4 regions of the Streptomyces sp. E-08 genome follow, and region 3 is predicted to be linked to each of the others. Evidence: riboswitches for the same ligand, from Rfam matches in the RefSeq annotation. Region 3 holds a riboswitch; each other region holds the start of a gene.
The links. A riboswitch is a leader RNA that binds a small molecule or an ion and turns the genes downstream of it on or off. The one in region 3 is predicted to bind cobalamin.
Positions count from the first base shown of each region.

Region 1: it holds a riboswitch for cobalamin, as region 3 does, so the genes downstream of both, ACN9MM_RS05020 (energy-coupling factor ABC transporter permease) here and ACN9MM_RS26095 (ribonucleoside-diphosphate reductase subunit alpha) in region 3, are expected to answer to the same signal.
Region 2: it holds a riboswitch for cobalamin, as region 3 does, so the genes downstream of both, cobN (cobaltochelatase subunit CobN) here and ACN9MM_RS26095 (ribonucleoside-diphosphate reductase subunit alpha) in region 3, are expected to answer to the same signal.
Region 4: it holds a riboswitch for cobalamin, as region 3 does, so the genes downstream of both, ACN9MM_RS09710 (cobalamin biosynthesis protein) here and ACN9MM_RS26095 (ribonucleoside-diphosphate reductase subunit alpha) in region 3, are expected to answer to the same signal.

Region 1 covers NZ_CP183971.1:1,068,177-1,075,187, reverse strand. The annotation lists gene ACN9MM_RS05040 (FAD-dependent oxidoreductase) at 19-2,034, opposite strand; gene ACN9MM_RS05035 (ATP-binding cassette domain-containing protein) at 2,202-3,065, opposite strand; gene cbiQ (cobalt ECF transporter T component CbiQ) at 3,062-3,811, opposite strand; gene ACN9MM_RS05025 (energy-coupling factor ABC transporter substrate-binding protein) at 3,817-4,497, opposite strand; gene ACN9MM_RS05020 (energy-coupling factor ABC transporter permease) at 4,494-5,192, opposite strand; cobalamin riboswitch at 5,222-5,427, opposite strand; gene ACN9MM_RS05015 (PTS-dependent dihydroxyacetone kinase phosphotransferase subunit DhaM) at 5,506-5,961, opposite strand; gene dhaL (dihydroxyacetone kinase subunit DhaL) at 5,958-6,578, opposite strand; gene dhaK (dihydroxyacetone kinase subunit DhaK) at 6,604-7,011, opposite strand, start outside.
Region 2 covers NZ_CP183971.1:4,136,998-4,144,008, forward strand. The annotation lists partial or broken gene abc-f (ribosomal protection-like ABC-F family protein) at 1-933, shown strand, start outside; gene cobN (cobaltochelatase subunit CobN) at 963-4,580, opposite strand; cobalamin riboswitch at 4,620-4,751, opposite strand; gene ACN9MM_RS18955 (cobalamin biosynthesis protein CobG) at 4,825-6,048, shown strand; gene ACN9MM_RS18960 (precorrin-8X methylmutase) at 6,045-6,698, shown strand; gene ACN9MM_RS18965 (precorrin-2 C(20)-methyltransferase) at 6,695-7,011, shown strand, end outside.
Region 3 covers NZ_CP183971.1:5,618,854-5,625,864, reverse strand. The annotation lists gene ACN9MM_RS26115 (LuxR C-terminal-related transcriptional regulator) at 1-977, shown strand, start outside; gene ACN9MM_RS26110 (DUF3311 domain-containing protein) at 1,110-1,373, shown strand; gene mctP (monocarboxylate uptake permease MctP) at 1,370-2,995, shown strand; gene ACN9MM_RS26100 (GNAT family N-acetyltransferase) at 3,070-3,570, shown strand; cobalamin riboswitch at 3,625-3,747, shown strand; gene ACN9MM_RS26095 (ribonucleoside-diphosphate reductase subunit alpha) at 3,878-6,232, shown strand; gene ACN9MM_RS26090 (ribonucleotide-diphosphate reductase subunit beta) at 6,232-7,011, shown strand, end outside.
Region 4 covers NZ_CP183971.1:2,114,571-2,121,581, reverse strand. The annotation lists gene ACN9MM_RS09720 (putative cobaltochelatase) at 1-898, opposite strand, end outside; gene ACN9MM_RS09715 (cobyric acid synthase) at 1,107-2,615, opposite strand; gene ACN9MM_RS09710 (cobalamin biosynthesis protein) at 2,612-3,598, opposite strand; cobalamin riboswitch at 3,634-3,773, opposite strand; gene ACN9MM_RS09705 (hypothetical protein) at 3,888-4,109, opposite strand; gene ACN9MM_RS09700 (anion permease) at 4,126-5,397, opposite strand; gene ACN9MM_RS09695 (alpha/beta hydrolase) at 5,806-6,933, shown strand.

The DNA of each region.
Region 1 (7,011 bases), 4.6 Mb from region 3:
GTGATCACGGGGCGAGGGTCACAGGGTGGCGGCGAGCCGGGTGCCCTGGTCGATGGCCCGCTTCGCGTCCAGCTCGGCGGCGACGTCCGCGCCGCCGATCAGGTGCACGGAGCGGCCGGCCGCCACCAGCTGCTCGTACAGGTCGCGGCGCGGCTCCTGGCCGGCGCAGAGCACGACCGTGTCGACGGGCAGGAGCTGCGGCTCGCCGTCGATCGTGACGTGCAGGCCCGCGTCGTCGATCCGCTCGTACGAGACGCCCGCGACCATGGTGACGCCGCGGTGCTTGAGCTCGGTGCGGTGGATCCAGCCGGTCGTCTTGCCCAGGCCCGCGCCGACCTTGGTGCTCTTGCGCTGGAGCAGGTGGACCTGGCGCGGCGGCGCGTCGCGCTCGGGCGCCCGCAGTCCGCCGCGGTTCTCGTACGAGGTGTCGACGCCCCACTGGCGGAAGTACGTCTCGGGGTCCTGGCTCGCGCCCTCGCCGCCGTCCGTCAGGAACTCGGCGACGTCGAAGCCGATGCCGCCCGCGCCGATGATCGCGACCCGGTCGCCGACCGGTGCGCCGTCCCGGAGCACGTCGAGGTAATTGAGGACGCTCGGGTGGTCCTCGCCCGCGATCCCGGGGGTGCGGGGGGTGACGCCGGTGGCGACGACGACCTCGTCGTAGCCGTCCAGGTCGGCGGCGGTCACGTACGTGTTCAGGCGGACGTCGATGCCGTGCTCGGCGAGCTGGACGCGGAAGTAGCGCAGCGTCTCGTCGAACTCCTCCTTGCCCGGCACCCGCTTGGCGATGTTCAGCTGGCCGCCGATCTCGGCGGCGCCGTCGAAGAGGGTGACGGAGTGGCCGCGCTCGGCCGCGGAGACCGCGCAGGAGAGTCCGGCCGGGCCCGCGCCGACGACGGCGACGCGCTTGGCGAGGCGGGTGGGGGAGAGGACCAGCTCGGTCTCGTGGCAGGCGCGCGGGTTGACCAGGCAGGAGGTGATCTTCAGGTTGAAGGTGTGGTCGAGGCAGGCCTGGTTGCAGCCGATGCAGGTGTTGATCGTGTCCGCGCGGCCGGCCGTCGCCTTGGCGACGAAGGCGGGGTCCGCGAGGAACGGGCGGGCCAGCGAGACCAGGTCGGCGCGGCCGTCGGCGAGGATCTCCTCGGCGACCTCGGGGGTGTTGATGCGGTTGGAGGTGACGAGCGGCACGGAGACCGCGCCCATCAGCTTCTTCGTCACCCAGGTGTAGGCGCCGCGCGGCACGGAGGTGGCGATGGTGGGGATGCGCGCCTCGTGCCAGCCGATGCCGGTGTTGATGATGGTCGCGCCGGCGGCCTCGATCTCCTTGGCGAGCTGGACGACCTCCTCCAGGGTGGAGCCGCCGGGGACGAGGTCCAGCATGGAGAGGCGGTAGACCAGGATGAAGTCCTCGCCGACGCGCTCGCGGATCCGGCGGACGATCTCCAGCGGGAAGCGGACCCGGTTCTCGTACGAGCCGCCCCAGCGGTCGGTGCGGTGGTTCGTGGCGGCGGCGATGAACTCGTTGATGAGGTAGCCCTCGGAGCCCATCACCTCGACGCCGTCGTACCCGGCCTCCTTGGCGAGCTCGGCGCAGCGCGCGTAGTCCTCGACCGTCTGCTCGACCTCGGCGTCGGACAGCTCGTTCGGTACGAAGGGGCTGATGGGGGCCTTGAGGGGGCTGGGGCCGACGAGGCCGGGGTGGTAGGCGTACCGGCCGAAGTGCAGGATCTGCATCGCGATCCGGCCGCCCTCGGCGTGCACGGCGTCGGTGATCAGCCGGTGCTCGGCGACCTCGTCGGCGGTGGTGAGCTTGGCGCCGCCGTCCCAGGGCCGGCCGGCCTCGTTGGGTGCGATGCCGCCGGTGACGATGAGGCCGACGCCGCCCCGGGCACGCTCCGCGTAGAAGGCGGCCATGCGCTCGAAGCCGTGCTCGGTCTCCTCCAGGCCGACGTGCATCGACCCCATGATCACCCGGTTGGGCAGGGTGGTGAACCCGAGGTCGAGCGGGCTCAGCAGGTGCGGGTACGGGGTCATGGGGCGTCTCCTCGCGCAGGGGTCGTCGACCTCAGTTCTAGGTGACCCCGGACGCCTTCTGCAACTAGTTGCAGAAGAATCGGAGAGTGATGTCTACTACTCGGTAGCAAGACCTCCGCGCCACTCGGGACGCTCAGGCCGGGCGGCTGGAGCCTCACTCGGATCGCTCAGGCCGGGCGGCCCGGCCCCGCCACCTCGGCGGTGACCCACGCGTCCAGGTCCTCCGGCGTCCGGGGCTCCGCCGCGTCCGCGCCCAGCAGACCGTGGGCCCGCAGGAGACGGGCCACCGACGTGCCCCACGGGCGGCGTAGACGGGCCGCCGCCAGCAGGGCGTCGTCCGCGAGGAGCTCGGCGACCGGGCCCGTGCGCAGACCGTCGGGGGAGAGCACCGCCGCCCCGTCGGCCCAGCGCAGCGCCAGATCGACGTCGTGCGTCGCCATCACCACCGTCGTCCCCGTCGCACGGAGCCGTTCCAGCGCGTCGAGCAGCCGCTCCTGGCCGTGCGGGTCGAGTCCGGCCGTCGGCTCGTCCATGATCAGCACCCGGGGCCGCATCGCGACGGCGCCCGCGATCGCCGCCCGCTTCCGCTGCCCGTACGACAGGAGATGCGTCGGCCGGTCCTCAAGAGCCACGATGTCCAGCGCCTCCAGGGCCTCCCGCACCCGGAGCCGTACCTCCTCTTCCGGCAGCCCCAGGTTCATCGGACCGAACGACACGTCCTGACCGACCGAGGCCGCGAACAGCTGGTCGTCCGGATCCTGCACGACCAGCTGCACCGTGGTCCGCAGCCGGGTCAGCCCCTGCCGGTCGTACGCCACCTCCGCCCCGTCCAGGAGCAGCGACCCGCTCCCGCAGCGCAGACCCCCGCTGAGCAGCCGGAGCAGCGTCGTCTTGCCGCTGCCGTTGCGGCCGAGGAGCGCGATCGCGCGTCCCTCCGCCACCGCGAAGTCCACGCCCGACAGGACCGCGGGCCCGTCCTCGTAGGCGAAACCCGCCTTCACCAGCTCCACGACGGGGGTCGGAGACGTCACGGAAGGAACCTTTCCAGTACGAGGGTGAGGGCGACGAGACCCGCCAGGAGCAGGCCCGTCGCCGTGAGGAACCGCCGCGACACCGCGACGGCGGGCACCAGCACCCGCAGCGTCCCGTCGTAACCGCGCCCGGCGAGCCCCGACTGCAGGCGCTGCGCCCGGTCGAAGGCCCGTACGAACGTCGTCGCGCCGAGGCCGGCGAGCGAACGCCAGGTCGCGGCCCGGGTGGTGTGCCCGAGCCGGGCCGCCTGGGCCTGCCGGATCTTCGTGAGCGCGTCGAGCAGCAGGAAGATGATCCGGTACATCACGAGTGCCACGTCCACCACCGGTGCCGGGACGCCCGCCCGGACCAACCGGGGCAGCACGTCGGACACCGGCGTCGTGAAGGCGAAGAGCAGCACCCCGAGAGAGGCCGAGGCGGTCCGCAGCAGCAACTCGCCCGCGTGCACGGGACCGTCGGGCGCGAGGGCCACGAGCCCCCGCGCCCCGCCCACCTCGAAGAGCAGCGGGACCGCGCCCGTGACGCAGAAGCCGAGCGGGATGCGGAACGCCCGCCACAGCTGACGGCCCGGCACACCGGCCGGGCCGAGCAGCACCGCGAGCGTGGCCGCCGCCACGAGCACCGCGCCGGGCCACGGCGGCAGACCCACCGCGCACAGGGTCAGTCCGAAGCCGAGGAGCGCCTTCTCCACGGGATGACGGCGGCGCCAGCGACTGCTGTGCGCCGCCGCGTCGATCGGCAGCATCGGCGCTACGCGCCCGTGCCGTCGAAGGGGACGGAACCGTCGTCGGCCCCCGGGACCCCCGCCTCACCGACGACGGGCCGGGACCCGCCGCTTGCGGCACCGGCGCCGGCGGCACGGGAGGCTGCGCCGGCCCGCGGGGCGCGGGAGCCGGCGCCGGCACGCGGGGCGCGGGAGCCGGCACCGGTACGCGGGGCGCCGGAGTCGGCACCGGTACCGGTACCGGCGTGCGCGTCGGCCGAGTCCTCCCCGCTGGTCGACGTGCCGGAGACGGGCCCGTTCCCGGCCGTACCGGAGTCACCCTGCCCGACGGGACCGCCTTCCCCCGTCGCACTCTCCATCCCCGTCGCACCGTCCGTCCCCGCCGCCTCGGCGGCCTCCGCCGCCGCGCGGGCCGCGCCCTGGCGGCGGCCGCGCCGGAGGCCGAAGTAGTACGCGAGGACGCCGGCGCCCAGTGCCGCCTGGAGGGCGAAGAGCGCCGACTCGATCTCGCCGGACGGCGGCTCGTACAGCGGGCTGAACCACGGCTTGTAGTCCGGCTGGAGCTCGGTGATCGCGGTCTCGGCCTCCGCGTCCGACCCCGCGAACGGCTCTTCCTTGTGGTCGCCGAGGCCCAGCGCGAGCGGCAGGACCGCGAGCGCGGCGACGAGGAGCAGCAGCAGCGTGTTGATCTTCGCGTTACGGCTCATCGCGCGGCCACCTCCTCCCCTCGCTCCGCCTTCGGCCGGCCGAGGACGCCGAGCCGGACCAGCTCGCCCTTGCTGGACTGGGTGAGCAGCCGCATCACGAGCACCGTGAGCAGGCCCTCGCTCACCGCCAGCGGGATCTGGGTCACGGCGAAGATCCCGCCGAACTTGGCCAGCGCGCCGGGCACGCCGCTGCCGGGGTCGGGGAACGCCAGGGCCAGCTGCACGCTGGTGACGCAGTACGTGGACAGGTCGGCGACGAACGCGCCGAAGAAGACGGCCACCATCAGCGGCGTACCGAACCGCCGCAGCAGCCGGTACGTCCCGTAGCCCGCCCAGGGCCCGACGATCGCCATCGAGAAGGCGTTCGCCCCGAGGGTGGTCAGCCCGCCGTGCGCGAGCAGCAGGGCCTGGAAGAGCAGGGTGATCGTCCCGAGGACCGCCATGATCGGGGGTCGGAAGAGGATCGCACCCAGACCCGTACCGGTCGGGTGGGAGCAACTCCCGGTGACGGAGGGAAGCTTGAGTGCCGACAGGACGAACGTGAAGGCGCCGGACGCGCCGAGCAGCAGGGTGGACTCGGGGTTCGACCGCACCTCGCGGGTCAGCGCGCGCACCCCGTGGGCGACGAACGGGGCGGCCGCTACGCCCCAGGCGGCGGCGTGCACAGGGGGCAGATACCCCTCGGCTATATGCATGGTCGGTAGACCCTCTCCAGCACCTCGTGGATGGACAACGCACCCCGGCCGGTCTCCTGGCTGACGGTCATACGGCCCGACTCCGCCTTCCCACACCGTCGCGGTCTCCCGCGCCGGTCCAGTGGCTTCCCCGGGGTGTTCCCCCCGGGGATGGAGCCGGACCTCCCGATCACAGTGGCGAGGGCCGCACCGGTACCGCACCGGTTTCCCGTACACCAAGGCCCTGCGACATTAGTGTGTTGACCTGCTGGATCACAACACGGTCGCCACCCGGCGCGGCCCGTCGGTCACTCCCCGCACACGGCTCGGGCGCTCACTCCTTGCGGTAGGAGTACGCCTCCGAGGCCGCCGCCACCACCGCTTCGAGGTCCCCGCCGGCGCTCGCCGTGACCAGCGCGGCGACCGCGCCCTCGACGAACGGCGCGTCCACCAGGCGGGCGGCCTCGGGCAGTTCGTCGCCCTCGGCGAGCAGCGCCTTCACGGTGAGGACCGCGCTGCCCAGGTCGACCAGGAGCGCCACACCGGCCCCCCGGTCGACGGCCTTCGCCGCCTCGCAGATCAGCTCGGAACTCGTCCCGAGCCCGCCGTCCGCAGTGCCGCCCGCCGGCAGCAGCGGCGCGAGATCGCCGCCGCCCGCGAGGCCGCGGGCCAGCTCGGCCACCGCCGTCGCGACCGCCGCGCTGTGGGAGACGAGCACGATGCCGACGGGCGGGACCACGGGAGGCACGGCGGGCGGTTCTGTGGGCGGTTCTGCGGGCGTGGGGCTCATCGCACCCCCTCCGTGCGCGCGGTGTCGGCGAGCGCCGCGAACAGCAGCGCCGACGACGTCGCCCCCGGATCCTGGTGCCCGATCGACCGCTCCCCGAGATAGCTGGCCCGGCCCTTGCGCGCCTGGAGGGGTACGGTCGCGAGGGCGCCGCCGTCGGCGGCGGTCCGGGCCGCCTCGTACGAACTCCGGAGCCCTTCGACGGCGGGCACGAGCGCGTCCAGCATCGTCTTGTCCCCCACCTGGGCGCCGCCCAGCTGCGACACGGCGGCCACCCCGGCGCCGAGGGCCTCCGCCAACCGCACCCGGGTGACCTGCGCGTCCTCGCCCAGGGTCTTCCCGGCGCGCCGCAGCAGCGTCCCGTACAGCGGCCCCGAGGCGCCGCCGACCGTGGAGATCAGCTGCCGCCCGGCGGCGGTGAGCACCGCGCCCGGGCTCGCCGGCGGCTCCTTCGCCAGGATCTCCGTCACGGCGGCGAAGCCCCGCCGCAGATTGGCCCCGTGGTCGGCGTCGCCGATGGCCGAGTCCAGCTCGGTGAGCCGGTCCGCCTCCCGGTCGACGTCCTCGGCCACCGCGGCCAGCCAGCGCACCAGGAACCCGGCGCCGAAGGTCTCCGTCATGTCGCTCCCCATGCCCAATCCCGTCTCACCGGCCCCAGCGCAGCGCGGGCGTCTGCACCGGAGCGTCCCACAGACGCAACAGCTCCTCGTCGACCTCGCACAGGGTCACCGAGCACCCGGCCATGTCGAGCGACGTCACGTAGTTCCCGACCAGTGTCCGGGCCACCGGCACCTGCCGCTCGGCGAGCACCCGCTGCACCTCGGCGTTGAAGCCGTACAGCTCCAGGAGAGGAGTGGCGCCCATCCCGTTCACCAGGGCGATGACCGGCCCGGACGGGCGCAGGTCCTCGACGACGGCGTCCACGGCGAAGTCCGCGATCTCGCGGGAGGTCATCATGGCCCGCCGCTCCCGGCCCGGTTCGCCGTGAATCCCGATGCCCAACTCCAGCTCGCCCGCGGGGAGATCGAAGGTCGGGCTGCCCTTGGCGGGGGT
Region 2 (7,011 bases), 1.5 Mb from region 3:
CTTCCTCGACCGGGTCGCGACCGCCGTCCTGGAGGTCGACGAGGACCGCCACACCGTGCGGCGGTACGGCGACGGCTACGCCGGCTACCTCACCGGACGCGCCGCCGAACGGGCCCGCAGGCAGCGGGAGCACGAGGAGTGGAGGGCCGAACTCGCCCGCCACCGGGCCCTCGCCGACACGACACCGACCGTTTCTCCGCGATCCCCCGCAAGGCCCCCGCCGCGTTCAGCGGAGCGGGCGCCTTCCGCGCCCGGTCACGGGCGCACGGCGCGATGAGCCGCATCCGCTCGGCCCGCGAGAAGCTCGACCGGCTCACCGCCCACCCCGTGCCCGCGCCGCCCGAACCGCTCCGGTTCCGTACGGAGATCACGGGAGAAGGCGCGCCCGTCGATCTCGCCGGGATACGCGTCGACGGCCGGCTCCGCCTCGACGCGCTCCGCCTCGACCCGGGCGAGCGCCTCCTGGTCACCGGGCCCAACGGCGCGGGAAAGACCACTCTCCTCCGGGTCCTGGCGGGCGAACTCGCCCCGGACGCGGGCACGGTGACCGTGCCCGCCCGGGTCGGGCTGCTCCGCCAGGACACGGCCCCACCCCTCGACCCCCGTACGGTGGGCGAGGCCTTCGGAGAGGGCCGCGAGGACGAACTGCTCGCCCTCGGGCTCTTCGCGGCCCGGGATCTGACGACCCCGGTCCGACTGCTGTCGACGGGACAGCGCCGCACACTGGAACTGGCCCGTCTGGTGACCTCCCCCGCCGACCTGCTCCTCCTCGACGAGCCGACCAACCACCTGGCCCCCGGCCTCGTGGAGGAGCTGGAGGCCGCGCTCGCGGAGTACCGGGGCACGCTGGTCGTGGTCAGCCACGACCGGCGGCTGCGGGAGGGATTCCGGGGCCGCGTCCTCGCACTGGCCCCGGCCCTGGTGCGGACCTAGGCCTCGCGAGGACCCGGCCCCGTGCGGGGCTACTCGTCCCCCTCCAGGTCACCCTCGGTCTCCAGGAACACCTGGCGCAGGGCGGCCAGGGTCTCCGGGTCCGGCTTCTCCCACATGCCCCGCGACTCGGCTTCGAGCAGCCGCTCGGCGATGCCGTGCAGGGCCCACGGGTTGGCCTCCTTGAGGAAGGCCTGGTTCGTCTCGTCGAGGACGTATTCCTGCGTGAGCTTGTCGTACATCCAGTCGGCGACGACACCCGTGGTCGCGTCGTACCCGAAGAGGTAGTCGACGGTCGCCGCCAGCTCGAACGCGCCCTTGTAGCCGTGGCGGCGCATGGCCTCGATCCAGCGCGGGTTGACCACGCGGGCCCGGAAGACCCGGGAGGTCTCCTCGACGAGCGTGCGCGTGCGGACGGTCTCCGGGCGGGTCGAGTCACCGATGTACGCCTCGGGGGCCGTGCCCGTGAGCGCGCGGACGGTCGCGACCATGCCACCGTGGTACTGGAAGTAGTCGTCCGAGTCGGCGATGTCGTGCTCGCGGGTGTCCGTGTTCTTCGCGGCCACCGCGATCCGCTTGTACGCGGTCTCCATCTCGGCGCGCGCCGGGCGGCCTTCGAGCCCCCGCCCGTACGCGTACCCGCCCCACACCGTGTACACCTCGGCCAGGTCGGCGTCCGTGCGCCAGTCCCGCGAGTCGATCAGCTGGAGGATGCCCGCGCCGTACGTGCCCGGCCGCGAGCCGAAGATACGGGTGGTCGCGCGCCGCTCGTCACCGTGCTCGGCGAGGTCGGCCTGCGCGTGCGCCCGGACGTAGTTGTCCTCGGCGGACTCTCCCTCAAGACCCGCCACGAGCCGTACGGCGTCGTCGAGAAGGCCGATGACGTGCGGGAACGCGTCCCGGAAGAAGCCCGAGATGCGCAGCGTCACATCGACGCGCGGACGGCCGAGCTCGGCGAGCGGGATCGGCTCCAGGCCGTTCACCCGGCGCGAGGCCTCGTCCCACAGCGGACGGACGCCGAGCAGGGCGAGGGCCTCGGCGACGTCGTCACCGGCGGTGCGCATCGCGCTCGTGCCCCACAGGGAGAGGCCGACGGAGGTCGGCCACGCGCCGTTGTCGTCGCGGTAGCGGGTGAGCAGCGAGTCGGCGAGCGCCTGCCCGGTCTCCCAGGCGAGCCGGGACGGCACGGCCTTGGGGTCGACGGAGTAGAAGTTGCGGCCGGTCGGCAGGACGTTGACCAGACCCCGGAGCGGGGAGCCGGACGGTCCGGCCGGCACGAAGCCGCCGTTCAGGGCGTGCACGGCGTGCGCCAGCTCGTCGGTGGTGGCGGCCAGGCGCGGCACGACCTGCTCGCAGGCGAAGCGCAGCACGGCGTGCACCTCGGGGCCGTACGCGGCGGCGACCGTCTCGATCGCGTCCACGGACCAGTCCGCCGCCTCCATCGCCTCGACCAGCTCGCGGGCCTTCGCCTCCGCCTCGTCGGCGGTGGTGCGGGTCGCGGCCGACTCGTCCAGGCCGAGGGCCTCGCGCAGACCGGGCAGCGCCTGCGTGCCGCCCCAGATCTGGCGGGCACGCAGGATGGACAGGACCAGGTTGACCCGGGCCTCGCCCTCCGGGGCGCCGCCGAGGACGTGCAGTCCGTCGCGGATCTGGGCGTCCTTGACCTCGCACAGCCAGCCGTCGACGTGCAGCAGGAAGTCGTCGAAGCCGTCGTCCTCCGGGCGCTCCTCCAGACCGAGGTCGTGGTCGAGCTTGGCGGCCTGGATCAGGGTCCAGATCTGGGCGCGGATCGCGGGCAGCTTCGCCGGGTCCATGGAGGAGATCTGCGCGTACTCGTCGAGCAGCTGCTCCAGGCGCGCGATGTCGCCGTACGAGTCGGCGCGGGCCATCGGCGGCACCAGGTGGTCGACGAGGGTCGCGTGCACGCGGCGCTTGGCCTGGGTGCCCTCGCCCGGGTCGTTGACGAGGAACGGGTAGATCAGCGGGATGTCGCCGAGGGCCGCGTCGGGGCCGCAGGCGGCGGACAGGCCGGCGTTCTTGCCGGGCAGCCACTCCAGGTTGCCGTGCTTGCCCAGGTGGACCATGGCGTCGGCGCCGAAGCCGCCGTCCTCGGCGCGGGCGGCGATCCAGCGGTAGGCGGCCAGGTAGTGGTGGGACGGCGGGAGATCGGGGTCGTGGTAGATCGCGATCGGGTTCTCGCCGAAGCCGCGCGGCGGCTGGATGAGGACCAGCAGGTTCCCGCGCCGCAGGGCGGCGAGGACGATGTCGCCCTCCGGGTTGCGGGACCGGTCGAGGAACATCTCGCCGGGCGCCGGGCCCCAGTGCTCCTCGACCTGCTCGCGGAGCTCGGCGGGCAGCGTCGCGTACCAGCGCTTGTAGTCGGCGGCCGGGATGCGGACCGGGTTCTTCGCGAGCTGCTCCTCGGTCAGCCAGTCCTGGTCGTGGCCGCCGGCCTCGATGAGGGCGTAGATCAGCTCGTCGCCGTCGCCGGAGACCAGACCGGGGAGGTCCGCCTCGGGGCCGAAGTCGTAGCCCTCCTCGATGAGGCGGCGGAGCAGGGAGACGGCGGAGGCGGGGGTGTCGAGACCGACCGCGTTGCCGATGCGGGAGTGCTTCGTCGGGTACGCGGAGAGGACGAGCGCCAGCCGCTTCTCGGCGTTCGGGATGTGGCGGAGCCGGGCGTGCCGCACGGCGATCCCGGCGACGCGGGCCGCGCGCTCGGCGTCGGCGACGTACGCGGGCAGACCGTCGGCGTCGATCTCCTTGAAGGAGAACGGGACGGTGATGAGGCGGCCGTCGAACTCGGGCACGGCGACCTGGCTCGCGGCGTCCAGCGGGGACAGGCCCTCGTCGTTCTCCTCCCACGCCGACCGCGAGCCGGTCAGGCAGAGCGCCTGGAGGATCGGCACGTCGAGCGCGGCGAGCGCGCCCGCGTCCCAGGCCTCCTCGTCGCCGCCGGCCTGCGCCTCGGCGGGCTTGGTGCCGCCGGCCGCGAGGACGGTCGTGACGATCGCGTCGGCCGTGCGCAGCGTCTCGACGAGCTCCGCCTCGGGGGCCCGCAGGGACGCCACGTACAGCGGGAGGGCCCGCGCGCCGGCGTCCTCGATCGCCCCGCACAGGGCGTCGACGAAGGCGGTGTTCCCGCTCATGTGGTGGGCGCGGTAGTAGAGCACGGCGATCGTCGGGCCGGTCTCGTTCCTCGCGACCCGGTCGAGCGGGCCCCAGGTGGGGGCGGCGGCCGGGGACTCGAAGCCGTGGCCGGTGAGCAGCACGGTGTCGGAGAGGAAGCGGGCCAGCTGCTCCAGGTTGGCCGGGCCGCCGTGCGCCAGATAGGCGTGCGCCTCGGTGGCGACGCCGACGGGCACGGTGGAGGACCCCATCAGCTGGGCGTCGGGGGCCTGTTCGCCGCTGAGCACGACGACCGGCTTCCCGGTGGCGAGGACCGTGTCCAGGCCCTCCTGCCAGGAGCGGATCCCGCCGAGGAGGCGGACGACGACGAGGTCGACGCCGTCGAGCAGGGCGGGGAGGTCGGCCAGGGGGAGGCGCGAGGGGTTGGCGAAGCGGTACTCGACCGCTCCCTCGGCCTGGGCGGCGTTCGCCGCGCGGGCGCTGAGCAGGTCGGTGTCGGAGTGCGACAGCAGCAGGAGCATGGCGAGCTCAGGCCTTCCTCGGGGTTGTCCGCGCCCCGGGTGGTCAGATGGACGGCGGGAGTTCCTGACTCACCCGCGGGTGCGGGCTCACAGTGGCGGGACCGCGCCGGATTCTCACCGGGCTTCCTCCCCGGGGTCCTGGGACCCCATGCCGATCTGCATCCTAGATCGTGGCGTGGGCGGGCCCCAGGGAGCGGCGGGGTCGACCGGATCACACCCGGTGGTCGGGCGGTTCCCCGTGGGTATGCTCGCCGCCATGCCGCCCACCCCACCCCCGGCGTCCGAACCGGGCGAACCTCGCGTACGGGACCGTGGCGACGCCTGCCCCGGGGCGCTGCGCCTGCACCCCGCCGACGACGGACGCCTGGCCCGACTGCGCCTGCCCGCAGGGCGCCTGACGGCTCGTCAGGCCGAGGTTCTGGCGCACGCGGCCGAGACCCTCGGCGACGGGCGGATCAGCATCACCTCACGCGGCAACGCGGAGCTGCGCGGCCTCGCCGAGGACTGCGGGGCGCGGCTCGCCTCCCTCCTGGCCGGGGCGGGCCTGCTGCCCTCCCCCACCCACGAGCGCGTCCGCAACATCGTGGCCTCGCCCGGCGCGGGACTCGACGGACTCGGCCACTCGGACGTGCAGTTGTGGGCCCGCGCCCTGGACACCGCCCTGTGCGCCGAACCCCGGGCGGCGTCCCTTTCCGGACGGTTCCTGTTCGTCCTGGACGACGGGCGCGGAGACGTCGCCGGGCTCGGCGGCGATGTGAGCTTGATCGCAGGACGGGACGGATCCGTCCGGCTGCTCCTCGGCTCCCGGGCCTTCCTCCTCGCCGCCGCCGACGCCGTCCGGGCCGCCCTCGCCGCCGCCCTCGCGTTCCTCGACGCGGCCGAGGCCGCGGGCAACGGGGCCTGGCGCCCGCACGAGCTGCCCGACGCGCACGTACCCGACTGGGCCGGGGCGCTCGCGAGGGCCGGGATCACGGCGGAGCCCGTACCCGTACCGCCGCTCCCCGTGTCCCCGCCGCCCGCGCCCGGGCCGCTCGGCGACCGCGCCCTGCACGTCCTCGCCCCGCTCGGCCGGCTGACCGCCACCCAGCTGCGGGCCCTGCTGCCCGCCGCCGAGGTCCGGCTCACGCCCTGGCGCGGCGCGGTCGTGGTGACCGACCCCGCCAGGCTCCCCGCCCTGGAACCGTACGGCCTGGTCACCCGGCCCGGCCTGCCTTCCGTCGGGGTCAGCGCCTGCACCGGACGCCCTGGCTGCGCCAAGTCCCTCGCCGACGTCCGGACGGACGCCGGCCTGGTCCGCCACGGAGGCCTGCCCGTCCACTACTCCGGGTGCGAGCGCCGCTGCGGCCACCCGCGCGGCACCTGGGTCGACGTCCTCGCCACCGGCGACGACAGCTACCTGGTGGACGGCGTCCCCACCCCCCGTACCGCCCTGCCCGAAGCAGTGACCAAGGCCCGCACGACGAGATGAGCGAGAGCACCAGGATGTTCGACTACGAGAAGGACGGGACGGAGATCTACCGCCGGTCCTTTGCCACGATCCGCGCCGAGGCGGACCTCGCGGACCTGCCCGCCGACGTCGCCCAGGTGGCGGTCCGGATGATCCACGCCTGCGGCATGACCGACCTCGTGCAGGACATCGCGTACTCCCCGCGGGTCGTCGCGAACGCCCGCGAGGCCCTCCGCGCGGGCGCGCCGATCCTCTGCGACGCCCAGATGGTCGCCAGCGGCGTCACCCGCAAGCGGCTGCCCGCCGACAACGAGGTGCTCTGCGCGCTCTCCGACCCGGCCGTCCCCGCCCTCGCCGCCGAGCTCGGCACCACCCGCTCCGCCGCCGCCCTCGAACTGTGGCGGGACCGCCTCGAAGGCTCCGTCGTCGCCATCGGCAACGCCCCCACCGCCCTCTTCCACCTCCTGGAGATGATCGCGAAGGGCGCCGGGAAGCCCGCCGCCGTCCTCGGCATCCCCGTCGGCTTCATCGGCGCCGCCGAGTCCAAGGACGCCCTGGCCGAGAACACCCTCGGCCTCGACTACCTGGTCGTACGGGGCCGGCGCGGCGGCAGCGCGATGACGGCCGCCGCGATCAACGCCCTCGCCCACGAAGCGGAGATCCAGGCATGAGCACCGTGACCGGAAAGCTGTACGGCGTCGGGCTCGGCCCCGGCGACCCGGACCTGATGACGGTCGCCGCCGTGAAGGCCATCGCCGCGGCCGACGTCATCGCCTACCACTCGGCCCGCCACGGCCGCTCGATAGCCCGTTCCATCGCCGCCGAGCACATCCGCGAGGACCACATCGAGGAGCGGCTCGTGTACCCGCTCACGGTGGAGACCACGGACCACCCGGGCGGCTACCGGGGCGCCCTGAACGACTTCTACGAGGAGGCCGCGGCCCGCCTCGCCGCCCACCTCGACGCCGGCCGCACCGTCGCCGT
Region 3 (7,011 bases):
AGGCGCTCGGCATAAAGGAGTCGACGGAGGCCGTCTACCGCCTGCTCCTGGAGCGGCCCGAGTACGACGTGACGGAGATGGCGGCCCATCTGGGCCGCCCCGAACCAGAGGTCCGCGAGGCGCTCGCCTGCCTCGCGGACCTCAAGCTCGTCCTCATGGACGACTCCTCGGGCGAGGTCGAACCCTTCAACCCGGACGTCGGCTTCTCGTTCCTCCTCTCCCGCGCCGAGGCCGAACTGAGCAAGCGCAGGCGCCAGGTCGAGCGGGCCGGGCGCGCGGTGGCCGGCATCCTCGCCTCGTACGCGGACCACTCCGAACCGGGCGTCCGGCACGACCTCGTGGACCGCATCACCGGGCTCGACAACGTCCGCGAACGCCTGGAGGACCTGGCCGCGAACGCCCGCACCGAGTGCCTCTCGCTGCTGCCCGGCGGCGCCCAGCTCCCCGACACGATGGACGCGAGCCAGCCGCTCGACCAACTCGCCCTGGAGCGCGGGGTGAAGATCCGCTCGATCTACCAGGAGAGCTTCCGCAACGACCCGCCGACCGTCGACTACGTGCGCTGGTACTGCGACCTCGGCGGCGAGGCGCGGACCGTGCCCGTGGTCCCGATGCTCATGGTGATCGTCGACCGCGAGGCCGCGCTCGTCCCCGTCGACCCGGAGGACGGGCGCGCGGGCGCCCTCGAAGTCCGCAGCCCCGGCCTGGTCCACGCGCTCGTGGTGCTCTTCGACCGCCTGTGGGACGCGGGCACCCCCTTCGGCGAGGCCCCGCGCCGCGACGCGCACGACCTCTCCCCGCAGGAACGGGAGTTGCTGATGCTGCTCGGCATCGGCTGCACGGACGACATCGCGGCCCGCCGGCTCGGGGTCTCGCTGCGGACCGTCCGCCGGATGAGCTCCGAACTGATGAACCGCCTGGGCGCGCGCAGCCGGTTCGAGGCCGGCGTACGAGCGGCGAAAGAGGGCTGGCTCTGAGAATTCCCGTCCGTTATCGGGATGGCTCTGACAAAGTCACATCCGTTATGCGGACAGGGGTTCCATGGAGGGGTACCGTCCCCTAGATTTCCCCAGCATTACCGAGGTGATCAGCGAGGGGACGGAATCGCCATGTCAGACACGCCAGATGCGACACAAGGGAAACAACCGACCGTCACACCCCTGCGGGTGGTGATCGCGCTCTGCCTGATCGCCCCGTTCGTGGCGATGCTCTGGGTGAGCTCCTACGCGAAGGCCGAACCGCTCTTCGCCGGAATCCCGTTCTTCTACTGGTACCAGATGCTCTGGGTACTGATCTCCACGGCTCTCACCATGATCGCGTACAAGCTGTGGCAGCTGGACCAGCGTGCCCGCAAGGGAGGTGACGCGCGATGAAGGACGGCGTGAACGGCGTGGCGCTCGGCGTCTTCGTCTTCTTCTTCCTGGCCGTCACGGTCATGGGATTCCTGGCCGCGCGGTGGCGCAAGGCCGACAACGAGCAGAGCCTCGACGAATGGGGCCTGGGCGGCCGGTCGTTCGGCACCTGGGTGACCTGGTTCCTGCTCGGCGGCGACCTCTACACGGCGTACACCTTCGTCGCCGTCCCCGCGGCCATCTACGCGGCGGGCGCGGCCGGCTTCTTCGCCGTCCCGTACACGATCCTGGTGTACCCGCTGATCTTCACCTTCCTGCCGCGCCTCTGGTCGGTCTCGCACAAGCACGGATACGTCACCACCTCGGACTTCGTGCGCGGCCGCTTCGGCTCCAAGGGCCTCTCGCTGGCGGTGGCGGTCACCGGCATCCTCGCCACCATGCCGTACATCGCGCTCCAGCTCGTCGGCATCCAGGCCGTCCTGGACGTGATGGGCGTCGGCGGCGGCGAGAACACCCACTGGTTCGTCAAGGACCTGCCGCTGCTGATCGCCTTCGGCGTCCTCGCGGCGTACACGTACTCCTCGGGCCTGCGCGCCCCCGCGCTCATCGCCTTCGTCAAGGACACCCTGATCTACATCGTCATCGCGGTGGCGATCATCTACATCCCGATCAAGCTGGGCGGCTTCGACGAGATCTTCGCCAAGGCCGGCGAGGCGTACGCGCAGACCAACCCGGCGACCGGCAAACCGCGCGGCGCGCTCGTCCCCGGCGAGGCCGGACAGTGGACGTACGCGACGCTCGCGCTCGGCTCGGCGCTCGCGCTCTTCATGTACCCGCACTCCATCACGGCGACCCTGTCGTCCCGCAGCCGTGAGGTCATCCGCCGCAACACCACGATCCTGCCGCTCTACTCGCTCATGCTGGGCCTGCTCGCGCTGCTCGGCTTCATGGCGATCGCCGCCGGCATCAAGGTCACGAACGGCCAGCTCGCCATCCCGCAGCTCTTCGAGACCATGTTCCCGGACTGGTTCGCGGGCGTCGCGTTCGCCGCCATCGGCATCGGCGCGCTCGTCCCGGCCGCGATCATGTCGATCGCCGCGGCCAACCTCTTCACCCGCAACATCTACAAGGACTTCATCAAACCGGACGCCACCCCGGCCCAGGAGACCAAGGTCTCCAAGCTGGTCTCGCTCCTGGTGAAGGTCGGCGCGCTCGTCTTCGTCCTCACCATGGACAAGACGGTCGCGATCAACTTCCAGCTGCTCGGCGGCATCTGGATCCTGCAGACCTTCCCGGCGCTCGTCGGCGGTCTCTTCACCCGCTGGTTCCACCGCTGGGCGCTGCTCGCCGGCTGGGCCGTCGGCATGATCTACGGCACGGCCGCCGCGTACGGCGTCGCCAGCCCGACCCAGAAGCACTTCGGCGGCTCGGCCGCCGAGATCCCGGGCATCGGCGAGATCGGCTACATCGGCCTCACCGCCTTCACGCTCAACGTCGTCGTCACGGTCGTCCTGACCTTCGTCCTCAAGGCCGTCAAGGCCCCCGAGGGCGTCGACGAGACCTCCCCGGAGGACTACACGGCGGACGCGGGCGACGCCGGCGTCCGCACCGAGGTCCCGAAGGTCGGCACCCCGACGCACTGATCCACGGACGCGCAGACGAAGGGGCCCGGGAAATCCCGGGCCCCTTCGCGTGACCGCGCGGCAGACTGGCGGGCATGGACTTCACGATCAGGGCGGTACGGCCCGAGGAGTACGAGGAGCTCGGTGACCTCACCGGGCTGACCTATCTGAACGACGGGCTGCTGTTGCACGGCGAGGACGACTTCTATCTGGACGTGCTCCGCGACACGGCCCGGCGGGCGCGCGAGAGCGAGGTGCTCGTCGCCGCCGACGCCGAGGACGGGATCATCGGAGGGGTGACCTTCGCCGCCGGCGGCACCACCTGGGCCGACATCGCCGTGCCCGGCGAGGCCGAGTTCCGGATGCTCGTGGTCGCGCCGGCAGCCCGCGGCAGGGGCGTCGGAGAAGCGCTCGTACGCGCCTGCGTGGACCGGGCGCGGGCCCTCCCCGACTGCGCGCGGCTCGTCCTCTCCACGGACGCGAAGATGGTCTCGGCGCACCGGATCTACGAGCGGATGGGCTTCGTCCGCACCCCCGAGCGGGACTGGAACCCGATCCCCGAACACCCGCTGCGGACGTACGCCCTGGAACTGTAACCCCGGGACCGACACAACATGTGGGGGGTGCTCGAAGGGGCGCCCCCCACATGTATGCTCGTGCTCGCTGTCGACGCAGGGGAATCCGGCGCGAATCCGGAACTGTCCCGCAACGGTGTGCTACGTGCGGATTCGTACGGAGTGAGTCCGAGGACCTGCCGGCAGCGCGCCCGGTCCGTCCGTTCCGGGTGCCACAGACGTCCGGGCCTCGCGGAGTGGGCCGGTGGACGCGGCGCGCCCGCGCGTAAGGGTGCCCGCCTGCCCGCCCCCCGCCCTGGCCCCGAGCCGAGCGAGGGAGAGCCCCCACGTGACCATCGCGCCCGCCGATCCGGCCGCAGCGATCGAGAACGACGGCCCCGGGACCGTACTCCTGCGGACCCTGACCGATCTCACCGCCGACCTCCCGGACACCGACCCCGGCAAGGTCGCCGCCGCCGCGCTCCGCGGCCGCAGCGCCCTGTCGGACGAGGCGGAGCTGCGCGAGCTGGCCACCGAGGCCGCCGCCGGCCTGATCGCCGAGGACCCCGCGTACTCCCGGCTCGCCGCCCGGCTCCTCACCCTCACCATCGCCGACGAGGCGGCCGGCCAGGGCGCCGTCTCCTTCTCGGCCTCGGTCGCCGTCGGTCACCGCGAGGGCCTCATCGCCGACCGCACCGCCGAGTTCGCCGCCCTGCACGCCGAGCGCCTCGACGCCACGATCGACCCGGCCGGCGACGACCGCTTCGGCTACTTCGGCCTGCGCACCCTCTACTCGCGCTACCTGCTGCGCCACCCGATCACCCGCAAGGTGGTCGAGACCCCGCAGCACTTCATGCTGCGCGTGGCCTGCGGCCTGGCCGAGGACAACAGCGTCCGCGCCCTGGACGAGGTGGCGTCCCTCTACGGCCTGATGAGCCGCCTGGACTACCTCCCCTCCTCCCCCACGCTCTTCAACTCCGGCACCCGCCACCCGCAGATGTCCTCCTGCTACCTGCTGGACTCCCCGCAGGACGAGCTGGACTCCATCTACGACCGCTACCACCAGGTCGCGCGCCTCTCGAAGCACGCCGGCGGCATCGGCCTCTCGTACTCCCGCATCCGCGCCCGCGGTTCCCTGATCCGCGGCACCAACGGGCACTCCAACGGCATCGTGCCGTTCCTGAAGACCCTGGACGCCTCCGTCGCCGCCGTGAACCAGGGCGGCCGCCGCAAGGGCGCCGCCGCGGTCTACCTGGAGACCTGGCACGCGGACATCGAGGAGTTCCTGGAGCTCCGCGACAACACGGGCGAGGACCAGCGCCGTACGCACAACCTGAACCTGGCGCACTGGATCCCGGACGAGTTCATGCGCCGGGTCAACGCCGACGCCGACTGGTCGCTGTTCTCCCCGTCGGACGTGCCCGAGCTCGTCGACCTGTACGGCGAGGAGTTCGACGCCGCCTACCTCAAGGCCGAGGAGGCGGGCCTCGCCCGCAAGACGATGCCGGCCCGCGACCTGTACGGCCGGATGATGCGGACCCTGGCGCAGACCGGCAACGGCTGGATGACGTTCAAGGACGCCTCGAACCGCACGGCCAACCAGACCGCGCTGCCCGGCCGCGTGGTGCACTCCTCGAACCTGTGCACCGAGATCATCGAGGTCACCAACGACGACGAGACCGCGGTGTGCAACCTCGGCTCGGTCAACCTGGGTGCCTTCGTGGTCGGTTCGGACCTCGACTGGGAGCGGCTCGACGCGACCGTCCGCACGGCCGTCACCTTCCTCGACCGGGTCGTCGACATCAACTTCTACCCGACCGAGCAGGCCGGCCGCTCCAACTCCAAGTGGCGCCCGGTCGGCCTGGGCGCGATGGGCCTCCAGGACGTCTTCTTCCAGCTGAAGCTGCCGTTCGACTCGGCCGAGGCGCGCGCCCTGTCCACCCGCATCGCCGAGCGGATCATGCTCGCCGCGTACGAGGCGTCCGCCGACCTCGCCGAGCGCAACGGCCCGCTGCCGGCCTGGGCCGAGACCCGTACCGCCCAGGGTGTCCTGCACCCCGACCACTACGACGTCGAGCTGAACTGGCCGGAGCGCTGGGCCGCCCTGCGCGAGCGGATCGCCTCCACCGGCATGCGCAACAGCCTCCTCCTCGCCATCGCCCCCACGGCGACCATCGCCTCCATCGCGGGCGTCTACGAGTGCATCGAGCCGCAGGTCTCCAACCTGTTCAAGCGCGAGACGCTGTCCGGCGAGTTCCTCCAGGTCAACTCGTACCTCGTCGACGAGCTGAAGCGGCTCGGCGTCTGGGACGCCCAGACCCGTGAGGCGCTGCGCGACGCCAGCGGCTCGGTGGCCGGCTTCACCTGGATTCCGGCCGAGGTCCGCGAGCTGTACCGCACGGCCTGGGAGATCCCGCAGCGCGGCCTCATCGACATGGCCGCGGCCCGCACCCCCTTCCTGGACCAGTCGCAGTCGCTGAACCTGTTCCTCGAGACGCCGACGATCGGCAAGCTGTCGTCGATGTACGCGTATGCCTGGAAGCAGGGCCTGAAGACGACGTACTACCTGCGCTCCCGTCCGGCGACCCGGATCGCCCGCGCGGCGCAGGCCGCCGCCCCGATCCCCGTCCAGCAGGCGGCCCCCGACGCCGACGCGCTCGCCTGCTCCCTTGAGAACCCCGAGTCCTGCGAGGCCTGCCAGTAATGAGCTCCACCGAGAAGAAGAACCTCCTGGACCCGGGCTTCGAGCTCACGCTCCGTCCCATGCGCTACCCGGACTTCTACGAGCGCTACCGGGACGCCATCAAGAACACCTGGACCGTGGAGGAGGTCGACCTCCACTCGGACGTCGCCGACCTCGCCAAGCTCACCCCCGGTGAGCAGCACATGATCGGCCGGCTGGTCGCGTTCTTCGCGACGGGCGACTCGATCGTGTCGAACAACCTCGTCCTGACGCTGTACAAGCACATCAACTCCCCCGAGGCGCGCCTGTACCTCTCGCGCCAGCTGTTCGAGGAGGCCGTGCACGTCCAGTTCTATCTGACGCTGCTCGACACCTACCTGCCCGACCCGGACGACCGCGCCGCCGCGTTCGACGCGGTCGAGGAGATCCCCTCCATCCGCGAGAAGGCGCAGTTCTGCTTCAAGTGGATGGACTCGGTCGAGAAGATCGAGAAGCTGGAGACGGCCGCCGACCGCCGCCGCTTCCTGCTGAACCTGATCTGCTTCGCGGCGTGCATCGAGGGCCTGTTCTTCTACGGCGCCTTCGCGTACGTCTACTGGTTCCGCTCCCGCGGCCTGCTGCACGGCCTGGCGACCGGCACCAACTGGGTGTTCCGCGACGAGACGATGCACATGAACTTCGCCTTCGAGGTCGTGGACACCGTCCGCAAGGAGGAGCCGGAGCTCTTCGACGACGCGCTGCAGCAGCAGGTCACGGACATGCTGAAGGAGGCCGTCGAGGCGGAGCTGCAGTTCGGCCGC
Region 4 (7,011 bases), 3.5 Mb from region 3:
CCTCGGAGGTGACCTCGGTCCGCCCGGCCCAGGCGGCGAGCGCGGTCGCCGTACGGGCCATCACGATGTCGGCGCGCATGCCGTCCACCTCGAACGCGGCGCAGGTCGCGGCGATCTGGAGCAGTACGGCGTCGCCGAGGGCCACCTGCGGCAGCAGCGTCCGGGCGGCGACGATCCGTTCGCGCAGGGCGGTCTCCTCGCCGGTCCAGCGCGCGGCGAAGGCGGCCGGGTCGTCCTCGAAGGAGAGCCGGCGCCGGACGACCTCGACCCGCTGCTCGGGGTCCCGGGAGGCGGCGACCTCCACGGTGAGGCCGAACCGGTCGAGCAGCTGCGGCCGCAGCTCGCCCTCCTCGGGGTTCATGGTCCCGACGAGCAGGAAGCGGGCGGCGTGCCGCACGGAGACGCCCTCGCGCTCGACGTGGGAGGCGCCCATGGCGGCGGCGTCGAGGAGGTGGTCGATGAGGTGGTCGCTCAGCAGGTTGACCTCGTCGACGTAGAGGATGCCCCGGTGCGCGGCGGCGAGGAGCCCCGGCTCGAAGGCCTTCACGCCGTCGGCGAGCGCCTTCTCGATGTCGAGCGCGCCGACGAGCCGGTCCTCGGAGGCGCCGACGGGCAGCTCGACCATGCGGGCGGGGCGGGCCGTGCCGGGCGCGTCGCCGTGCGGGCCGTCGGGGCAGCCGGGGTCGGGCGAGGCCGGGTCGCAGCTGAACCGGCACCCGGCGACCACCGGGACCTCCGGCAGCAGCTCGGCGAGCGCGCGGACGGCGGTGGACTTGGCGGTCCCCTTCTCACCGCGCACGAGCACCCCGCCGACGGCCGGGCTGACGGCGTTCAGCAGCAGCGCGAGCCGCAGGTCGTCCATGCCGACGACGGCGGTGAACGGATACCGGGTGCTCATCGGGTGGTCACTCCTTCGGTTTGCTGACGTTCGGACGACGAGCCACGGCCGCCGGCGGCGGGTGACCGCCCCCAGGGGCCACCCGCACGGTGTTCGACCCGTGGTAGGGCTCGTGCGGGTGGGGACCCCGGCGCGGCCGCGGGCCGGGCGCATCCCCACCGGCCCGCACCCGGGCCTCCACCCCGGCCCGCACCGAGCGCTCCGGCGCTCACGGCGCACCCGGCGGCACGAACGGCAGCCCCGCCGGAGCGCCCCGCTCGATCAGCCGCAGCAGCGCGTCCGTGTCCGCGTGTTCCTCGATCAGGTCGCCGAGCCGGTCGAGCTGCTCCTCCCGCAGCGCGCCGAACGACGTGTCGGGCGCGGGCACGAACCGCCGCCCCGCCGCCGCCGCGACCTCCCGCAGGAACGCCCGGCGGAAGCCGTCGCTCTCCAGCGAGCCGTGCCAGTGGGTGCCCCACACGGAGCCGACCCGGCAGCCGTCCAGGAACGGTTCCCCGCCCCGTACGTCCGCGACGCCGTGGTGGATCTCGTATCCCTCGACCCGCTCGCCGAGCGCCTCGCCGACCGGCCGGGCGAGGGTCTTCTCGACGCCGAACCGCACCCGTACGGGCAGCAGCCCGAGACCGTCGACCACACCCGCCTTCGACTCGACCTCGTCCTCGATGCGCTCGCCCAGGGCCTGGAAGCCGCCGCAGATGCCGAGCACGGGGCGGCCCTCGGCCGCGCGCCGGGCGAGGGCGTCCGCGAGGCCCCGCTCCCGCAGCCAGGCCAGCGCCTTGACCGTTCCCCGGGTGCCGGGCACGACGACGAGGTCGGCGTCGACGAGCTCCTCGGGCCGGTCCACGAACCGGACGACCACGCCCGGCTCGGCGGCGAGCGCGTCGACGTCGGTGAAGTTGGACATCAGGGGGACGGCGCAGACGGCGACCCGCAGCACGTCCGCGCCGACCGGCGGCGCGACGACCGACTCGCGGACGGTGCCCCGCAGGGAGACCCGCAGGCCGTCCTCCTCGTCGATGCCGAGCCCGTGCGCGTACGGCAGGACACCGAAGGTCCGGCGCCCGGTGAGCCCGTGCAGCATGTCGAGGCCCGGTTCGAGCAGCGTGACGTCACCCCGGAACTTGTTGACCAGGTATCCGGCCACGAGCGCCTGGTCCTCGGGAGAGAGCAGCGCCGTCGTCCCGAAGAACTGGGCGAAGACCCCGCCCCGGTCGATGTCCCCGACGACGACCACGGGCAGCTTCGCGGCCCGCGCGATGCCCATGTTCACGATGTCCGTGCGCCGCAGGTTGATCTCGGCCGGACTGCCCGCCCCCTCGCAGATCACGGCGTCATACGTGCCCCGGAGTTCCTCCAGGCACGCGAGGACCGGCTCGAAGAGTTCCTTCTGCCGGCCGCCGTGGTAGCCGCGGGCGCTCAGTTCGCCGACCGGCCTGCCCATGAGGACGACCTGGCTGGAGCGGTCGCTGCCGGGCTTGAGCAGCACCGGGTTCATCAGGGCGGTCGGCTCCACCCGCGCGGCCTGGGCCTGCATGGCCTGGGCCCGGCCGATCTCGGCGCCCTCCCGGGTGACGAAGGAGTTCAGGGACATGTTCTGGCCCTTGAACGGCGCGACCTTGACGCCCTGCCGGACCAGCCAGCGGCAGATTCCGGCCGTGACGACGCTCTTGCCCGCGTCGGACGTGGTCCCGGCGACGAGCAGCCCCCCACCCCTCATGCGTTCCTCCGCTTCAGCGCGCTCGCGATCATGCGGCCGCCCACGCAGGCGGCCAGGGTCAGTCCGGTGACCCGGCGGGAGAGCCGGACCGCGCGGTCGATGTCGGCGACCTCGACGGGCCGCCCCTCCCCGTTGAGGACGGGCCGGTGCTCGACCCGTCCGGCGTACGAGAGGGTCCCGCCGAGCCGCACGCCGAGGGCGCCCGCGAAGGAGGCCTCGACGGGGCCCGCGTTGGGGCTCGGGTGCTTCGCGGCGTCCGCCCGCCAGGCCCGTACGGCCCCGCGCGGGTTCCCGCCGGCGACGGTCGCGAGGACCGCGGTCAGCCGGGCGCCGGGCCAGCCGGCCACGTCGTCGAGGCGGGCCGAGGCCCAGCCGTACCTGCGGTACCGGGGGGACTTGTGGCCGACCATCGCGTCGAGGGTGTTGACGGCGCGGAAGCCGACCAGGCCCGGCACGCCCGCGACCGCTCCCCAGAAGAGGGCGCCCACGACCGCGTCGGAGGTGTTCTCGGCGACGGACTCCACGACCGCGCGGGCCATCGCGGGACCGTCGAGGGACTGCGGGTCGCGCCCGCACAGGTGCGGCAGCCGCTCGCGGGCGACCTCCAGGTCCCCGGCGGCGAGGGCGCCCCCGATCGCGCGGGCCTCGCGCCCCAGGGTCGTACCGCCGACGACGGACCAGACGGCGGCGGCGGTGAGCGCGGCGGATCCGGCACGGCTGCCCCGTACCGCACGGGCGGCGAGGGCGCCGGCCGCGACGGTGGCGCCGGCGCAGACGGCGGTGTGCAGGGCGCCCCACCCGCGGTGGTCGCGCCACAGGGCGTCCTCGACCCGGGCCGCGGCCCGGCCGAACGCGGCGACGGGATGGCCGCGGCGGGGGTCGCCGACGAGCAGGTCGACGGCGAGACCGGCGGCCGCGCCGTACGCGAATCCGTCCGGGGAAAGGCGGCTGGTTCTGGAGGGTCCGGGGCTGCGGCCGGGCATGGCGCTGTGTCCTCACTCAGGGTCCGCGCCCTGGATCGACGTGACCGGCGGCGAGAGTTCCTGACTCCCGGACCCTTCGGATCCGGTCACAGTGGCGGGACCGCGCCGGATTCGCACCGGACTTCCTCTACTGCCGCCGTAATGGCCTCGGCAGTCCACCACGGCCCGAGAACAGCCGTCAACTCACCCTTGACCTGCACCGCGTCACTGTGCGAAGCACCACAAACACGACGGCGGGGCGGTCCGCACACCGAAGGTGCGGACCGCCCCGCCGGTCACGCTCGACGCGTCAGGCGACGATCAGGTAGATGCCGTACGCCACGGCCGCCAGGCACAGGGCGAAGCAGGCGTAGGCGCCGGTGCGGGCCAGGGCGGCGGAGCCTCCCTGGGCGGCGGCCTGCTCCTGCTTGGAGAGGCCGATGACACCGAGGGTGAAGAGGCCCACGAGCGCGACGGTCGTCACGAGGCTGACTCCGAAGACGGAGCCGAGAGCTGCCCAGTCGATCTTCATGCTTGGTTCCAGTTCCTTAGACCGCGGCGGCGGGGGCCGGGGGAGCGGCCGGGTCCGTGGGGACCGGCGCGGGGATGGTGGTCTTCAGGTCCTCGTCCGCGACGGCGGCGACGGAGCCGGCCGGCGGCGGGGTGACGGCCGCGATCGCGGTGGTCACGACGCCCGCGGGCTCGGCGTCGCCGTCCAGGTCGTCGGCCGTGACGTTGTGCCGGTCGACCGGCTTGCGGCGGGACAGCGACCAGATCACGGCCGAGCCGGAGACCAGGAGGACCGCGACGGCGACGATGCCCCAGGGGCCCTGCTTGGTGAGGAACTCGGCACCGGCGCCGACGAGGCCGGCGGCGGGCAGCGTCAGGCCCCAGGCGACGAACATCCGGGTCGCGGTCGACCAGCGGACGACACCGCCCTTGCGGCCGAGACCGGCACCCATCACGGCACCCGAGCAGGACTGGGTGGTCGAGAGGGAGAAGCCGAGGTGCGAGGAGGCGAGGATGACCGTGGCGGCGCTGGTCTGGGCGGCGAAGCCCTGCTGCGGCCGGAGGTCGGTGAGGCCCTTGCCCATGGTGCGGATGATGCGCCAGCCGCCGAGGTAGGTGCCGAGCGCGATGGCCACACCGGCGGAGACGATGACCCACAGGGGCGGGTTCGAACCGGGGGCGACGACGCCCTGCGTGACCAGGGCGAGGGTGATGATGCCCATCGTCTTCTGGGCGTCGTTGGTGCCGTGGGCGAGGGAGACGAGACCGGCGGAGGCGATCTGGCCGACGCGGTAGCCCTTGGCGGTGCGCTTCTCGTCGGTCTTCGCGCCGATCTTGTACGTCAGGCGCGTGGCCAGCATCGCGGCGAGGCCGGCGACGATGGGCGCGGCGACGGCCGGGATGAGGACCTTGGTGACGATGGTCGGGGCGTTCACGGCGGACCAGCCGGCCGACATGACCGCGGCGCCGATGAGACCGCCGAAGAGGGCGTGGGACGAGCTGGACGGCAGGCCGAGGAGCCAGGTCAGCAGATTCCACAGGATGGCGCCCACGAGCGCCGCGAAGATCACTTCTGTACGAATGCCCTCTTCGTTGATGATCCCGCCGGAGATCGTCTTGGCGACCTCCACGGACAGGAACGCGCCGACGAGGTTCAGCACGGCGGACATGGCCACCGCCGTCTTGGGCTTGAGAGCACCGGTCGAGATGGTCGTGGCCATCGCGTTGGCGGTGTCGTGGAAACCGTTCGTGAAATCGAACACGAGAGCTGTCACGACCACAATGGCGAGCAGCAGCGTGATGTGTTCCATTTACCCAGGCAATCGTTTGACGTCAGTGGCTCGTCGAACGTAAGCAACCTGGGTGAACGGAAGATGAACTGGGGCGGGCGGCGTGGTGTCCCTATCCGGTGTCAAGAGGTTCCGCTTGTGGCCCCCGGGTGCCCGGTTGTCCACGATGCGGTCACCCGGCAACCATGGGTAATCCGGGCCCGTACGGGGCACGTACGACCTGCCCCGCTTCCTCCCCCGTCACCCGGTTCCGCTCCCTGGACAGAACCATCCGGCCGGGGGACCGCCAGGAGGAGACCCATGTCACTCCGCCGGGCGATCCCTCCGCTTCGCCCCTCCCCGGGCCGGGCCCGGGGAGCGCGGGGCCGGTCCAGGGCCGTCCGGGTCCGTCCGGTGGCAGCCCCACCCCGCCCTGCCGACACTGGGAGCGTGCGCCCGGCTACAGCGACGGCAGCGGCCGTCACCACTCTGATAGGTGTCGGCGCGGCCGCGATCGCGGCCGGCCGGTACGCCAGCGACGTCGCCCTCAAGGTGCCGTCCGGACGACCACTCCCCGGAGACCCCCGGCTCACCGTGCACGCCACGGGGCCCGAACGCATCACCCTCACCCGCAGCCTCGCGTCGCTGCGCCCCGGCACGTACGGGATGGAGGCCCACGGCCTGCACGCCGTCCTCGGCCCCGTACTCGACCGGGTCCCGCACACCGCCGACACCGTCGTCCGCCGCCTGGAGCGGGTCGAGCTCGGCGTCCTCGGGCCCGGCGCCCGCGTCCGGCTCACCCCCCAGCTGCACCGGGGCACCCCGATCAGCGCCCTCGGGCTCGCCCAGGAGGACGTCGAGATCCCCGGCGAACTCGGACCCCTGCCCGGCTGGCTCGTGGCGGGCCCCCGCACCACCTGGGTGATCGCCCTGCACGGCCTCGGCACCACCCGAGAGCACCCGCTCAACCTCGTCCCCTTCTTCCACCGGCGCAAGATCCCCGTCCTCGTCCCCGCCTACCGGGGCGACGAAGGTGCGCCCGCCTCCCCGGACGGCCTCGCCCACCTCGGCGAGTCCGAGTGGCGGGACGTCGACGCCGCCATCCGCTACGCCGTCCGCCGGGGCGCGCGGAAGGTCGTCCTGCACGGCTTCGGGACCGGCGCGTCGATGGCCCTGCGCGCCGCCGTCGAGTCGGGCGTGCGCGACCGGATCGGCGGCCTCGTCCTCGACTCCCCGGTCCTCGACTGGGAGGCCACCTTCCGCAACCTCGCGGCGGCCCACCACGTCCCCGGACCCCTGCTCCCGCTCGCCGTCCGCGCCGCCCAGGGCAGGACCGGCCCGCACGGGGACCTCCTCCAGGCCGCCTCGGAGCCGGGCGCCCTGCGGGTCCCCACCCTCCTCTTCCACGGCCCCGACGACACGATCGCCCCCTGGGAGCCCTCCGTCGAACTCGCCGCCCGGCGCCCCGACCTCGTCAGCCTCCAGACCGTGCGGCACGCCCCGCACGCCGCCATGTGGAACGCCGACCCGGTCCGCTACGAGGAGTCCGTCCGCCGCTTCCTCACCCCCCTCCTCTGAGCGCGGTTCCGAGGCCGTTCCGGCGCCCGATCCGACGGGGCGTCCGATTCCGATTGGGCTTTCGGGCCGTCAGCGGGA